4 regions of the Streptomyces sp. NRRL S-1813 genome follow, and region 2 is predicted to be linked to each of the others. Evidence: riboswitches for the same ligand, from Rfam matches in the RefSeq annotation. Region 2 holds a riboswitch; each other region holds the start of a gene.
The links. A riboswitch is a leader RNA that binds a small molecule or an ion and turns the genes downstream of it on or off. The one in region 2 is predicted to bind cyclic di-AMP.
Positions count from the first base shown of each region.

Region 1 (3,170 bases), on a different contig from region 2:
GCCCGGACCAGTGGTCGAGCTGTGCGGTGAGCGCCGGTCTCGCCAAGGACGGGCGCGCGCCGGAGGTCGACCCGGGCAGCGTCGCCACCCCCTCGCCCGCCCCGTCGGACGCGGACGGCTCCTCGGACCCCTGGGACTCGTCCGGTTCGTCCGGCACGCACGACGACCCGGACTCCGCCGGGCAGCAGCGCGACGAGCCCGGCGACGAGCCGTCCGACCCGGCGCCCTCGCCCGACGCCACGGATTCCGGCCGCTCCGGCGACGCGTCCACGAGTCCGGAGCCGTCCGACCCGCCGCCGTCCGACCCGGCGACGCCGGACGACCGGGACGGCGACCCGTCGCAGTCCGCCGACCCGTCCGACGGGGGCAGCCGTCCGGACACGACCGGCACCCCGCAGGAGACGCCCTCCAAGGGCAAGCACCGCGGCGGCGCGGGTGACGACGAGGACAGGTCCGCCGGCGGCCGGCATGCCTCGCGGGGCGATGACGCGCACCGCACGGGCCCGGCGGCCGACGGCAACTACACCGTGCGGCCGGGTGACACGCTGTCAGCCATCGCCCAGGCCCACCGGCTGCCCGGTGGCTGGGCCGCGCTCTACGAGGGCAACGAGGGCGTCATCGGCTCCGATGCGGACCTGATCAAGCCGGGCCAACTGCTCGATCTGGGGCACGCGGCAGGGTAGTTCGCCGCCTTCGCCCGCTTTTGGGGAAAGTGAGACATGGCTCTCGTTGGCTCCGGTGAACCCCGGTTCGTCCCACCTCGTCGAACCGGGGTTCACCTGCGGATATGTGACCTACCCGTGATCAAAAACGGTCAACTTGGTTCACATGATGGGGTTTGAACCCCAGGGCGGTTACTGCTTAACGTCAGGACCGCTCGCCAAAGCGGGCCCTTTGATCACACGCCGAATCCTGCCGGTGATCGGAGGCACTTGACGCGCAAGCGCCGAAGGCAGGAGCGGGGGACCCAAGGTACGTGCCGGCCCCACCCGTGAAAGCGGGTCAACCGGCTTGGGGTGAAGCCACGTGCGCCACGCGCACGCGGCCGGGCGATTTCTCACAGCCCGAACCCGACAGCTCACCTCGTAGGCGTCGGTGAGGAAACGAACGAACCATGCTGATCATCAAGGGCAAGCACCGTCGTCCGTCCAAGGCCGTCCGCGTCGCCACCCTCGCCGGCATCGCCGGTGCTGCTGTGGCCGTCCCGCTGATGGGCGCCACCTCCGCCTCTGCCGCCTCCGTGGCCACCTGGGACAAGGTCGCCCAGTGTGAGTCCGGCGGCAACTGGTCGATCAACACCGGTAACGGCTACTACGGTGGCCTCCAGTTCTCCAACTCCAGCTGGGCCGCCGCCGGTGGCACGCAGTACGCGGCGCGCGCCGACCTGGCCAGCAAGTCCCAGCAGATCGCCGCCGCCGAGAAGCTCCTCGCCATCCAGGGGCCGGGTGCCTGGTCCTGCGCCGGTGCCGGCAACCTGACCGCCGGTGGCCCGGCCGCCGACGTCGACACCTCCGGCTCCGCGCAGACCAAGTCCGCGCCCCAGCAGGACCAGGGCAAGACCGAGGCGAAGAAGGCCCCGGCCGCCCCCGAGCAGCACGCCTCGCGCTCCACCGAGCGCAAGTCGATGGGCCACGGCAACTACACCGTCAAGGCGGGCGACACCCTCGCCAAGATCGCCAAGGCCCACGGCAGCGACTGGAAGTCGGTCTACAAGGCCAACAAGTCGGTCATCGGCGGCAACCCGAACCTGATCTTCCCGGGTCAGAAGCTCAACGTCTGAGTCCCTCCCTCACCGGGACGCGGGCGGGCCCGAGCGGCGGGCCCCCTTCCCCCGTGAGACCGCCCCGCCCCGGCGCGCCCTTCCCCCGAGCGCGCCGGGGCGGGGTTTCTTCTGCCCGGACGGAGCCCGGACGGAGCCCGGACGGAGCCCGGACGGAGCCCGGACGGAGCCCGGACGGAGCCCGGGCCGAGGCCGGACCGACGCCGGGGCGGCCGCACGCCGCCGACCGCTCCCGCTCGGCGCATGTTCCCGTTCAGCGACAATGTGCCCAAACGCCCGTGAGCTGGGTCCTCGGGGAGCTTTGCGCGGCTTTCCATCCCACAGAGCGGGCCAAGGGCAGGCGGACGAGCCCGAGGCCGTTAGGCTCATGCGCATAACGCCTGACACCCACGAAGGAGACAACGTGCCGTCGATCGACGTCGTCGTAGCCCGCGAAATTCTCGACTCGCGAGGTAATCCCACGGTCGAGGTCGAGGTCGGCCTCGACGACGGCAGCACCGGCCGTGCCGCCGTCCCGTCCGGCGCCTCCACCGGCGCCTTCGAGGCCGTCGAGCTCCGCGACGGCGACCCGAACCGCTACCTGGGCAAGGGCGTGGAGAAGGCCGTCCTGGCCGTCATCGAGCAGATCGGCCCGGAGCTCGTCGGCTACGACGCGACCGAGCAGCGGCTGATCGACCAGGCCATGTTCGACCTGGACGCCACCGACAACAAGGGCTCGCTCGGCGCCAACGCCATCCTCGGCGTCTCCCTCGCCGTCGCGCACGCCGCCTCCGAGGCCAGCGACCTCCCGCTGTTCCGCTACCTCGGTGGCCCGAACGCGCACGTCCTGCCCGTCCCGATGATGAACATCCTGAACGGCGGCTCGCACGCCGACTCCAACGTGGACATCCAGGAGTTCATGATCGCCCCGATCGGCGCGGAGTCCTTCTCCGAGGCGCTGCGCTGGGGCGCCGAGGTCTACCACACCCTCAAGAAGGTCCTGAAGACCAAGGGTCTGGCCACCGGCCTCGGCGACGAGGGCGGCTTCGCCCCGAACCTGGGCTCCAACCGCGAGGCGCTCGACCTCATCCTCGAGGCCATCAAGGAAGCCGGTTACGCCCCCGGCCAGGACATCGCGCTCGCGCTGGACGTCGCCGCCTCCGAGTTCTACAAGGACGGCAAGTACCAGTTCGAGGGCAAGGACCGCTCGGCCGCCGAGATGACCGAGTACTACGAGGAGCTGGTGGCGGCCTACCCGCTCGTCTCCATCGAGGACCCGCTGTTCGAGGACGACTGGGCCGGCTGGAAGGTCATCACCGACAAGCTCGGTGCCAAGGTCCAGCTCGTCGGCGACGACCTGTTCGTCACCAACCCCGAGCGCCTCGCCCGTGGCATCGAGGAGGGCTCCGCC
Region 1 covers NZ_JOHB01000007.1:34,074-37,243, reverse strand. Annotated here, with positions in the region: gene IF67_RS0113315 (transglycosylase family protein) at 1-683, shown strand, start outside; cyclic di-AMP (ydaO/yuaA leader) riboswitch at 894-1,107, shown strand; gene IF67_RS0113310 (transglycosylase family protein) at 1,115-1,780, shown strand; gene eno (phosphopyruvate hydratase) at 2,184-3,170, shown strand, end outside.
Region 1: linked by a shared signal. The riboswitch ahead of IF67_RS0113310 (transglycosylase family protein) and the one ahead of IF67_RS0100325 (C40 family peptidase) in region 2 are both predicted to bind cyclic di-AMP.

Region 2 (3,170 bases):
TCGCCTCCCTGCTGGGCGGCTTTCTGACCCAGATGAAGGCGATGAGCGCGGGCACCGCCCGCTTTGTGCCCGCGATGCTGCACGGTGCGCTGACGATGCTGGTCACCGGCATCGTGCTGGTCGGCCTCAACCAGGCCCAGGACCACAGCCTCAACAACATCAAGCTCGGCATCAAGATGGCCGTTCTGGTGGTCATCCTGGCGCTGGTCTACGTCAAGCGGGACGAGGAGAGCGTCGCCAAGCCGGTCTTCGGCGCGGTCGGCGCGCTGACGGTGGCCAACATCTTCATCGCGGTGCTCTGGACCTGAGCGAAGCGGCCGGCGGCGCGGGAACAGGGCCCCGCGCCCCGGGAAGAACGCCCCTCCACAGCACACCGCGCGGTCCTCGCACTCCGGTTTTGGAGGCGACGGCCGCGCGGTGGCGTGTGGGGGGTGACCGTGGGGGGTGGCCTGAGGGGGGAGCGGGGCCTCAGCCCGGGCGGACGCTCCCGTAGATCGGCATGTAGTAGATCGACTCCTCCCGGACGTCGGCGCCCGGGTGCGGTGCGTGGATCATCTTGCCGCCGCCTATGTACATGCCCACGTGGCTGATGTCGTCGTAGAAGAAGACCAGGTCACCGGGCTTGAGATCCTTGGTGGCGATCCGCTGGCCGACCTTGACCTGGTCCCAGGTGGTCCGCGGCAGATCGATGCCGGCCGCCTTCCACGCCGCCTGCGTCAGCCCCGAGCAGTCGTAGGAGCTGGGCCCGGTGGCGCCCCAGACGTACGGCTTGCCCGTCTGGGCGCGGGCGAAGGCGAGCGCCTTCTCGGCCTTGGCGGAGGACGAACCTCCGGTGGAGCCGTCGTCGGCGCCGCCACCGGTCTGCCCGCCGGACGGCCCGCCGCCGTCGTGCTGCCTCTGACGCTCCCGCTCCTGCTGCTTGCGCGCCTCCTCCTCGGCCTTGCGCTTGGCCGCCGCCTCCTTGCGGCGCTCCAGCTCCGCCATCCGCGCCTTCTCCTGGGCGGTCAGCCGGGACAGCAGCTGCCGGGCCTCGGCCAGCTTGCCCTGCACGGACCGCTTGGACTCCTTGAGGGAGGCCTGCGACGTCTGGAGCCGCTCCAGGCTGCGGGACGCCTCCGCGCGCTGCCGGGCGGCCGCCGCCTGCTGCTCCTGGTAGTCGGAGACGGCCTGCTTCTGCCGGCCGGTCATCCGCTCCATGAGGTGGCTGCGGTCGAAGAACTGCTGCGGATCCTTGGCGAGCATCAGCTGCGCCGTCGGGTTCAGGCCGCCGGTGCGGTACTGCGCGGAGGCGAAGGTGCCCAGCATGCGCCGGGACTCGTTCATCTTCTCGGCGCGCTTGGCGGCGGCGTCGAGCAGGCCGTCCACGGTGTCGCGCTGGGCGTCGGCGCGCTCTTTGACGGCGTTGTACTTCTGGGTGGCCACCTCGGCTTCGTGGTAGAGGCCGTCGACCTTCTGCTTGACCTCTTCGATGCCGGGCCTGGGCGCCCGGGGTGCCGCGTCGGCGGACTGCGAGAGCAGCGTGGCCGAGGCGAGGGCGGCGGTGGTGAGTCCGACCGCCGTACGACGGCCTCCGGGTGAGGCGAGAATGCTGGTGCGCGGCTTGCGATGCGACGCCAAGGCCGGCGACTCCTTCCGTGGACCGCCTACCGGGTTAGCTGTCGGGTTCGGGCGGTGTCGACGGAAGGCTTGCCCTACGGTCCGGACGTCCGCCGACGGCGGCTGCCCGGATCGATTCACCCCGGTGGTGCTGGTGGGTCCCCGGCTCCGGATGCCCCAGGGCAGGGCCGGACTCGGCGTGGGCGGCCCGTGCGGACGCTGTCGTCCACGGGGAGGCGGGCTGCCTGAGCGAGGACGTTAGCCAACTCGTGTGGCTCCTGTGAAGGCTGATGTTCGATATGCCCGAAACCTTTTCGTGACCTGAACGCGATGCGGGGGTTGTTGTGGCAGATGTCGGATTCGGGTAGACGAGGCGGCGCCCGGTCTGTGAAGGGCCCGGCCGCCTGACCTGCCGCGGCGCCACGGCCCGCTCCGTATGCGCCCCGCAATTGCCTACTCCGCGGCGGGCTGTCAGTGCGGCAGCCTAGACTCGGTGGGCGATGAGCAGCCTCTTTGACGACAGCTTCCTGGCGGACCTCGGCCACAAGGGCGAGGAGGAGCACCAGCCGCCTCCCGAGGACGAGCACGGCCCGGCCCCGGAGGAGATCCCCGCCGACCTCTTCGGCGGGCGGTTCGACGCGCCCGCCCCCAGAGAGGCGTTCTACCGCGACGGCGCCGCCCGTCCCGCCCTCCACCCGGCGACGCTGCTGGAGGGGCTCAACGACGAGCAGAAGGCCGCCGTCGTGCACACCGGCGGCCCGCTGCTGATCGTCGCCGGCGCCGGCTCCGGCAAGACCCGGGTGCTGACCCACCGCATCGCGCATCTGCTCGCCGAGCGCCATGTCCACCCCGGCCAGATCCTCGCGATCACGTTCACGAACAAGGCCGCCGGTGAAATGAAGGAGCGCGTCGAGGAGCTCGTCGGCCCGCGCGCCAACGCCATGTGGGTCTCCACCTTCCACAGCGCCTGCGTCCGCATCCTGCGCCGCGAGTCCAAGAAGCTGGGCTTCACCTCGTCCTTCTCGATCTACGACGCCGCCGACTCCAAGCGCCTGATGGCCCTGGTCTGCCGCGATCTGGATCTGGACCCCAAGCGCTACCCGCCCAAGTCCTTCAGCGCGAAGATCTCCAACCTCAAGAACGAGCTCATCGACGAGGAGACCTTCGCCGGGACAGCGGCCGACGGTTTTGAGAAGACCTTGGCCGAGGCGTATGCCATGTACCAGGCCCGGCTGCGCGAGGCCAACGCCCTGGACTTCGACGACATCATCATGACGACGGTCAACCTGCTCCAGGCCTTCCCCGATGTCGCCGACCACTACCGCCGCCGCTTCCGCCACGTCCTCGTCGACGAGTACCAGGACACCAACCACGCCCAGTACACCCTCGTCCGCGAGCTGGTCGGCCCCGCCGAAGCCGCCGCCGAGCTGTGCGTCGTCGGTGACGCCGACCAGTCGATCTACGCCTTCCGCGGCGCCACGATCCGCAACATCCTCCAGTTCGAGGAGGACTACCCGGACGCGACGACGATCCTGCTGGAGCAGAACTACCGCTCCTCGCAGACGATCCTCTCC
Region 2 covers NZ_JOHB01000001.1:75,252-78,421, forward strand. Annotated here, with positions in the region: gene IF67_RS0100320 (hypothetical protein) at 1-308, shown strand, start outside; gene IF67_RS0100325 (C40 family peptidase) at 469-1,617, opposite strand; cyclic di-AMP (ydaO/yuaA leader) riboswitch at 1,625-1,806, opposite strand; gene pcrA (DNA helicase PcrA) at 2,097-3,170, shown strand, end outside.

Region 3 (3,170 bases), on a different contig from region 2:
TGCCGGCGTCCCGGCTGCACCGCGCGCTCGGGCTGCTCGCCGACGCGCTGCGCGCGCCCGCCTTCCCGGAGAGCGAGATCGAGCGGCTGGTGCGCAACCGTCTCGACGAGATCCCGCACGAGCTCGCCAACCCTGCCCGGCGCGCCGCGATGGCGCTGTCCAAGGAGCTGTTCCCGGCCACATCCCGGATGTCGCGGCCGCGCCAGGGCACCGAGGAGACCGTCGGACGCGTCGACGCCGGGGCCGTCCGCGCCTTCTACGACGCCCACGTACGTCCCGCCACGGCCACCGCCGTCATCGTCGGTGACTTCACCGGCGTCGACCTGGAGGCCGCGCTCGCCGACACCCTCGGTGCCTGGAGCGGCTCGACGGCCGAGCCGCTGAAGGCCTCGCCGATCGTCGCCGACGACACCGGCCGCGTGGTGATCGTGGACCGCCCCGGTGCCGTCCAGACGCAGCTGCTCCTCGGCCGTATCGGCGCCGACCGGCACGACCGGGTGTGGCCCGCGCAGGTCCTCGGCACGTACTGCCTGGGCGGTACCCTCACCTCCCGTCTGGACCGCGTCCTGCGGGAGGAGAAGGGCTACACCTACGGGGTGCGCGCCTTCGGCCAGGTGCTCCGCTCCACCGCCCCCACCTCCCCCGAGGGGGCCACGGGAGCCTCGCTGCTCGCCATCAGCGGCTCGGTGGACACCGCCTCCACCGTCCCGGCGCTGGAGGATCTGTGGAAGGTGCTGCGCACCCTCGCGGCAGAGGGGCTGACGGACGACGAGAGGGATGTCGCCGTACAGAACCTCGTCGGGGTGGCGCCGCTGAAGTACGAGACCGCGGCAGCCGTCGCGGGCACCCTCGCTGACCAGGTGGAACAGCACCTGCCGGACGACTTCCAGGCGCAGTTGTACGTCCGCCTCGCGGAGACCGGCACGGTCGAGGCGACGGCGGCGGCGGTCAACGCCTTCCCCATGGACCGGCTGGTGACGGTGCTGGTGGGCGATGCGGCGCAGATCGCCGAGCCCATCAAGGCGCTGGGCATCGGTGAGGTGACGGTCGTCAGCGGTTAGTCCCGCCATGTGACGGAAGGTCATATATCGACAAAGCGGCTCCCGTGGCGTTCGCGCCACGGGAGCCGCTGTATGTCCGGTTTATCGCGGCTGGTGCCACGGTTCTTGTGGCATCCCGCACAAAAAAGCGGTTCTGTTTGCCGATTGAAAGTTGCCCCGTTTAGCGTCGGTCCGGCTGTTCGTCACAAGTCCGCCACAACAGTGGCACCGGGCAGCCATCGCCGAGTCCCCGTACGGCGCGAGCCAGGGGAGCCGGGGACCCAGTGTCCCTTGGGGTGAATCGGACTCCTCTCCGGAGGAGCCCGTAGGAGACCTTCCTGCTCCGAACCCGTCAGCTAACCCGGTAGGCGAGAAGGAAGGAAAGGACAAGCCAGCCACATGGCGTTCATCCGTGCCACCGGGAAGCACCGTCGTGCGAACCGCCCCGCTCGAACGACCCGCAACATCGCCGGCATAGCCACCCTCGCGGCCGGCGGCGTTGTCGCCTCCGTGGCCTCGCCGGCGCTGGCGGCCACGGACGAGGCGCGCACCCACGACACCGGTCTCCAGCGGGCCGTCGTGCTGGGCGACGAGCTCGCCAACCATGTCGAGGCCCAGGCGGACGCGCAGCAGGCAGAGGCCGAGGCCGCCGCCGCGAAGGCCAAGGCAGAGGCCGTGGCCAAGAAGCAGGCCGAAGAAGCCAAGCAGCGCGTCGAGGCCGCCCGCAAGGCCAAGGAGCGCGCCGCCCGTGAGGCGGAGCGCAAGCGCCTCAACACCTTTGTCGCCCCCGTCGCGAACTCCTACGTCTCCACCTCGTACAAGGCCTCCAGCGGCCTGTGGTCCTCGGGCAGCCACACCGGTATCGACTTCCACGCCGCCTCCGGCACCAGCGTCCACGCGGTCGGCTCGGGCACCGTCGTCGAGGCCGGGTGGGGCGGTGCGTACGGCAACAACATCGTGATCAAGATGAACGACGGCACCTACACCCAGTACGGTCACCTGTCGTCGCTCGGCGTTTCGGTCGGCCAGCACGTCACCCCGGGCCAGCAGATCGGCCTCTCCGGCTCCACCGGCAACACCACCGGCCCGCACCTGCACTTCGAAGCCCGTACCGGCGCCGACTACGGCTCGGACATCGATCCGGTCGCCTACCTGCGCTCGCACGGCGTCAACGCCTGACCTCCCGCCCCGCCCGGCCGCGCGCCCCGCAGGGCCCGCGTTGCACCGCGTATCCGTCGGAAGCCCCGGCCACACGGCCGGGGCTTCGGCGTTATCCGGCGTGCGGTGTGCGGCGTGCGTGCACCGGATACGCCGGCGACCCGCGATACGCCGGCGACCCGCGGCTGCTGGCCAAAAAATATCCATGAATAACCGGAGTCCTTCGGAAAAGCCGTTCCCGTCGAATAGAGTCACGGAAAAGTCGCCGACCGGCGGCGTTTCCAGGGGATTACGGCGGAGGCACGGAAGATGCGAGGCCATATTTCCGCGCATGCGGTGTGCACGGCGATTCGCGACGACATTGTCTCCGGCGCGCTGGCGCCGGGGAGCCGGCTGATCGAGGAGATCCTGGCGGCCCGGTACGGCGTCTCCAGAGTGCCGGTCCGTGAAGCGCTGCGCACCTTGCAGTCCGAAGGGTTCGTCACCACCCGCCACCACGCAGGCGCCTGTGTCGCCGAGCCCACCGAGCAGGAGGCCGCCGATCTCCTCGCCGTCCGCGCCCTGTTGGAGCCGCTTGGGGCCGCTCGTGCGGCCGCCCGCCGCAGCCCGGCTCACCTGAAGGTGCTCCGTGGTCTGGTACGGCTCGGCCGCGAGCGGGCCCGTCACGGCAACCCCGCGGATCTGCGCCAACTGGACGGCTGGTTCCACGAGACGCTGGCCCAGGCGGCCGGCAGCCCCAGTCTGACGGCCTTGCTCACCCAGCTGCGGCGCAAGATCGAGTGGATGTACGTGGTGGAACTGCCGGCCCGGGCCGGGGAGTCGTGGGACGAACACGGTGCGGTGCTGGACGCGGTGGCCCGGGGGGACGCGGAGCGGGCCCGCGCCCTGATGGCGGCTCATGTCGAGCGCTCACTCCCGGTGTACCGGCTGCGGCGCCCCGCCAAGACGGAGGTGAGGGATCCGAAACCACGC
Region 3 covers NZ_JOHB01000025.1:79,510-82,679, forward strand. Annotated here, with positions in the region: gene IF67_RS0128585 (M16 family metallopeptidase) at 1-1,061, shown strand, start outside; cyclic di-AMP (ydaO/yuaA leader) riboswitch at 1,271-1,426, shown strand; gene IF67_RS0128590 (M23 family metallopeptidase) at 1,440-2,219, shown strand; gene IF67_RS0128595 (GntR family transcriptional regulator) at 2,508-3,170, shown strand, end outside.
Region 3: linked by a shared signal. The riboswitch ahead of IF67_RS0128590 (M23 family metallopeptidase) and the one ahead of IF67_RS0100325 (C40 family peptidase) in region 2 are both predicted to bind cyclic di-AMP.

Region 4 (3,170 bases), on a different contig from region 2:
GGAGGAGAGGAGCAGACATGCTGCGACCGACGGCCCGCTATGTCCTTCCGGAGTTCACCGAGCGCACCTCACAGGGGACGCGCACCATGGACCCGTATTCCAAGCTGCTCAGCGAGCGCATCGTCTTCCTGGGCACCCCGGTCGACGACGCCTCCGCCAATGACGTCATGGCGCAGTTCATGCACCTCGAACATGCCGCGCCCGAGCAGGACATCTCGCTCTACATCAACTCCCCCGGCGGCTCGTTCACCGCGATGACCGCCATCTACGACACGATGCGCTTCGTGTCGTGCGACGTGGCGACCGTCTGCCTGGGGCAGGCCGCCTCCTGCGCCGCGGTCCTGCTGGCCGCCGGCGCGCCCGGCAAGCGGCTGGCGCTGCCCGGGGCCCGGATCCTGATCCACCAGCCGTCGTTCAGTGAACCCGTCCAGGGGCAGGCCACCGACCTTCAGATCCAGGCGGAGGAGATGCTGCGCACCCGCGACGTGCTGGAGGAGATGCTGGCCGAGCACACCGGACAGCCCCGTGAGCGGATCGCCGCCGACATCGAGCGCGACAAGATCTTCGACGCCCTCGCCGCTCAGGAGTACGGCCTGATCGACGGACTCACCCGCAACCGCAAGCAGTCGGCCCGTGGGCCCGTGGCGCGGTGAGCCCGATGCTGCCCCCCGAACCGCCGCCGCTGCCCGCACTGACCCGCGCCGAGGGCGAGCTGATCGACAGCTATCTGGAGGTGATCGACCTGCTGGGCCGGATCAACCCGACCCGCTGCGGTGGCACCTACAGCGCACTGCGCGCCGCCCAGGCGCTGGTGGGCAAGGCGACCCGCCTACGGGACGCGCTGACACTGATGCACAGCCGGGGCGAGAGCGAGGTGCACCGCGGAACGCTGACCCGGGCGCTGCGGGTGCTGGACGGCGAACGCCGGACCGGGCTGGTGACGGTGCCGCCACCCGAGGAAATCTGACGCGACACGCGCCGGTGGGCTGCACATACGGCGTAGCGTCCGCGCCCGATGTGGGGAGGTGACGAATTGCGCGGGGCGGACACATTTTCTCCGGCCCTTGATGTTTCGCTCCTGGTCCGGGGGGTGCAAGACCCCGCGCCGCGGCACCTGAGGGAACAAATCTAACCATTCGGGTCAATTGTGACCCATCTCACATACGGCATTTTCAGCTCGGAATTCGGGTGCCGGGTGCGTGACGATCCCTTCGACGACAAGACCCCGCCACAGCGACGGGGCGGTCCGGACGGGCGCCTAATCCCGCCGCCGTGCCGGATGTCCGGTCGACGATGTGGATCGGCGGGAGCGGAGGACCCGAGCAGAGCGGGGTCCCGGCCTTCACGGCCGAGGGCTCCTTGGGGTGAAGCCGTGCATACGGCCGGGCATCTTCGCCTGCCCGAACCCGACAGGTCTTCCTTCGCAGGCGGCTGACGAAGGGTTTGCGCATGACCGTGCGCATGCATACGCCGAATCTGCTGGCGCGCGCCGGCACCGTCACCGCTCTGACGCTGGTCACCCTCGGCGGGACCAGCATGGCTCCAGGAGCGGCCGGGAACGCCGAAGCCGCGTCCGTATCCGTCCATGCGCTGCGGGTCGCGGCTTCCAAGGGAGGATCTCCGTACCGGTACGGCGCCCAAGGGCCGCAGGCCTTCGACTGTTCCGGGCTGACGGTGTACTCGTTCAAGCGCGCCGGGCGGGCCCTGCCACGCACCGCCGCCGCGCAGTACAGCCGCACCCGGCACATCCCGGCTGCCTCGCGCCGCCGCGGTGATCTGGTCTTTTTCCACTCGCGCAGCGGTATTTACCACGTCGGTATCTACGCGGGCCGGGGCCGGATGTGGCATGCGCCCAAGGCCGGGAGCGTCGTGCGGCTGGAGCGGATCTGGAGCCGCTCGGTCTGGTACGGGCGGGTGCACTGACCTGCCCATTCATCTCACGATCGGTCAATTGCCAGTGGTTTTGGGCCATTTGGCCGGGTGGCTTCGCCACTGGGCGAGCTGCTGCTGTCCGCGGCCCAACGGGAGCTTCCCGCCCGCGGACGGCGCGGTGGCCGTGCTGCCCCCGCCGTCGCCGCGGGACGCGGGAGTGGCGCCTTCCTGTGCCATGCCGTGGTGGCGCGGGCCGCCCCCGGAAACGCCCGTGACGTCCGGGGGATTGTGGCCGCCGGGTTCGTGCCGCCGGGTGCCGAGGTGCTGAGGGTGCCGCACGGCGGTCGTGGCTGACGCGGACCGGCCGGAGAAGGTCCGGTGTGCGCCGCCCTCAGGCGAGCGCCAGTTCCACCAGCAGGATGCCTCCCAGAGCCGTGAGCAGCGCCCCGGTGGTGGCTTCCAGGGCACGGGCCACCCGCGGGCGGCGCAGCCAGACGCCCAGCCGGTCGACGAGCAGCGCGACGGCGGGGAACCACACCAGTGCCATGGCGACGACCATCGTCGCGAGCAGCAGCGTCCGGGGCAGCGCGGGCTGTCCCGCCGGGACGAACTGCGGGAGCAGGCTCAGGAAGAGAACAGGGGCCTTGGGGTTGAGTGCATTGGTCAAAAAGCCCTGCCGCAGGCTCTGCGTGGTGCCCAGGAGAGCGGCGGGCCGGGGGCCGTCGGCCGGTGCGGTGGCGGCCGGGCCTGCGGGGCCGTCCGTGGTGGCCGCCGGGCGGCGGAAGGCCGTGGCCAGGGCGCGGACACCGAGGTACAACAGGTAGCCGCCGCCGAGGAGTTGGACGGCTCCGAAGAGCGTGGGCACGGCGACCAGCACCGCCGCGAGCCCGGCCACCGCCAGGGCGGTGTGCACCAGCAGCCCGCCCGCGACTCCGACGGCGGTCGCCACCCCCGCCCGGCGCGAGTCGAGCGCATTGCGCACCACGACCGCGAAGTCCGCGCCCGGCATGGCGACCATGCCCGCGGCGACTCCGGTGAAGGCGATCAGCTGTCCGTCCATGAGAGCAGCATCGCCGGTCCGAGCCTTTAATAGGTATTGGCAATGTTCTTGGAGAGCCTAAAGAGATTCTTATGTACGACCCCACACGGCTGGCCGCCCTGGTAGCGGTGGCAGAGGCCGGTTCGATCACCCGGGCCGCCGCCCGGCTGGGCTACACCGCTCCCGCGCTCTCCCAGCAGCTCGCCAAGCTGGAGCGGGAGGCCGGGACGGCGCTCCTGGTGCGCCACCATCGCGGGGC
Region 4 covers NZ_JOHB01000006.1:337,657-340,826, reverse strand. Annotated here, with positions in the region: gene IF67_RS0112995 (ATP-dependent Clp protease proteolytic subunit) at 18-653, shown strand; gene IF67_RS0112990 (hypothetical protein) at 659-967, shown strand; cyclic di-AMP (ydaO/yuaA leader) riboswitch at 1,246-1,445, shown strand; gene IF67_RS0112985 (C40 family peptidase) at 1,450-1,923, shown strand; gene IF67_RS44845 (hypothetical protein) at 1,981-2,226, shown strand; gene IF67_RS0112980 (LysE family translocator) at 2,264-2,932, opposite strand; gene IF67_RS0112975 (LysR family transcriptional regulator) at 3,004-3,170, shown strand, end outside.
Region 4: linked by a shared signal. The riboswitch ahead of IF67_RS0112985 (C40 family peptidase) and the one ahead of IF67_RS0100325 (C40 family peptidase) in region 2 are both predicted to bind cyclic di-AMP.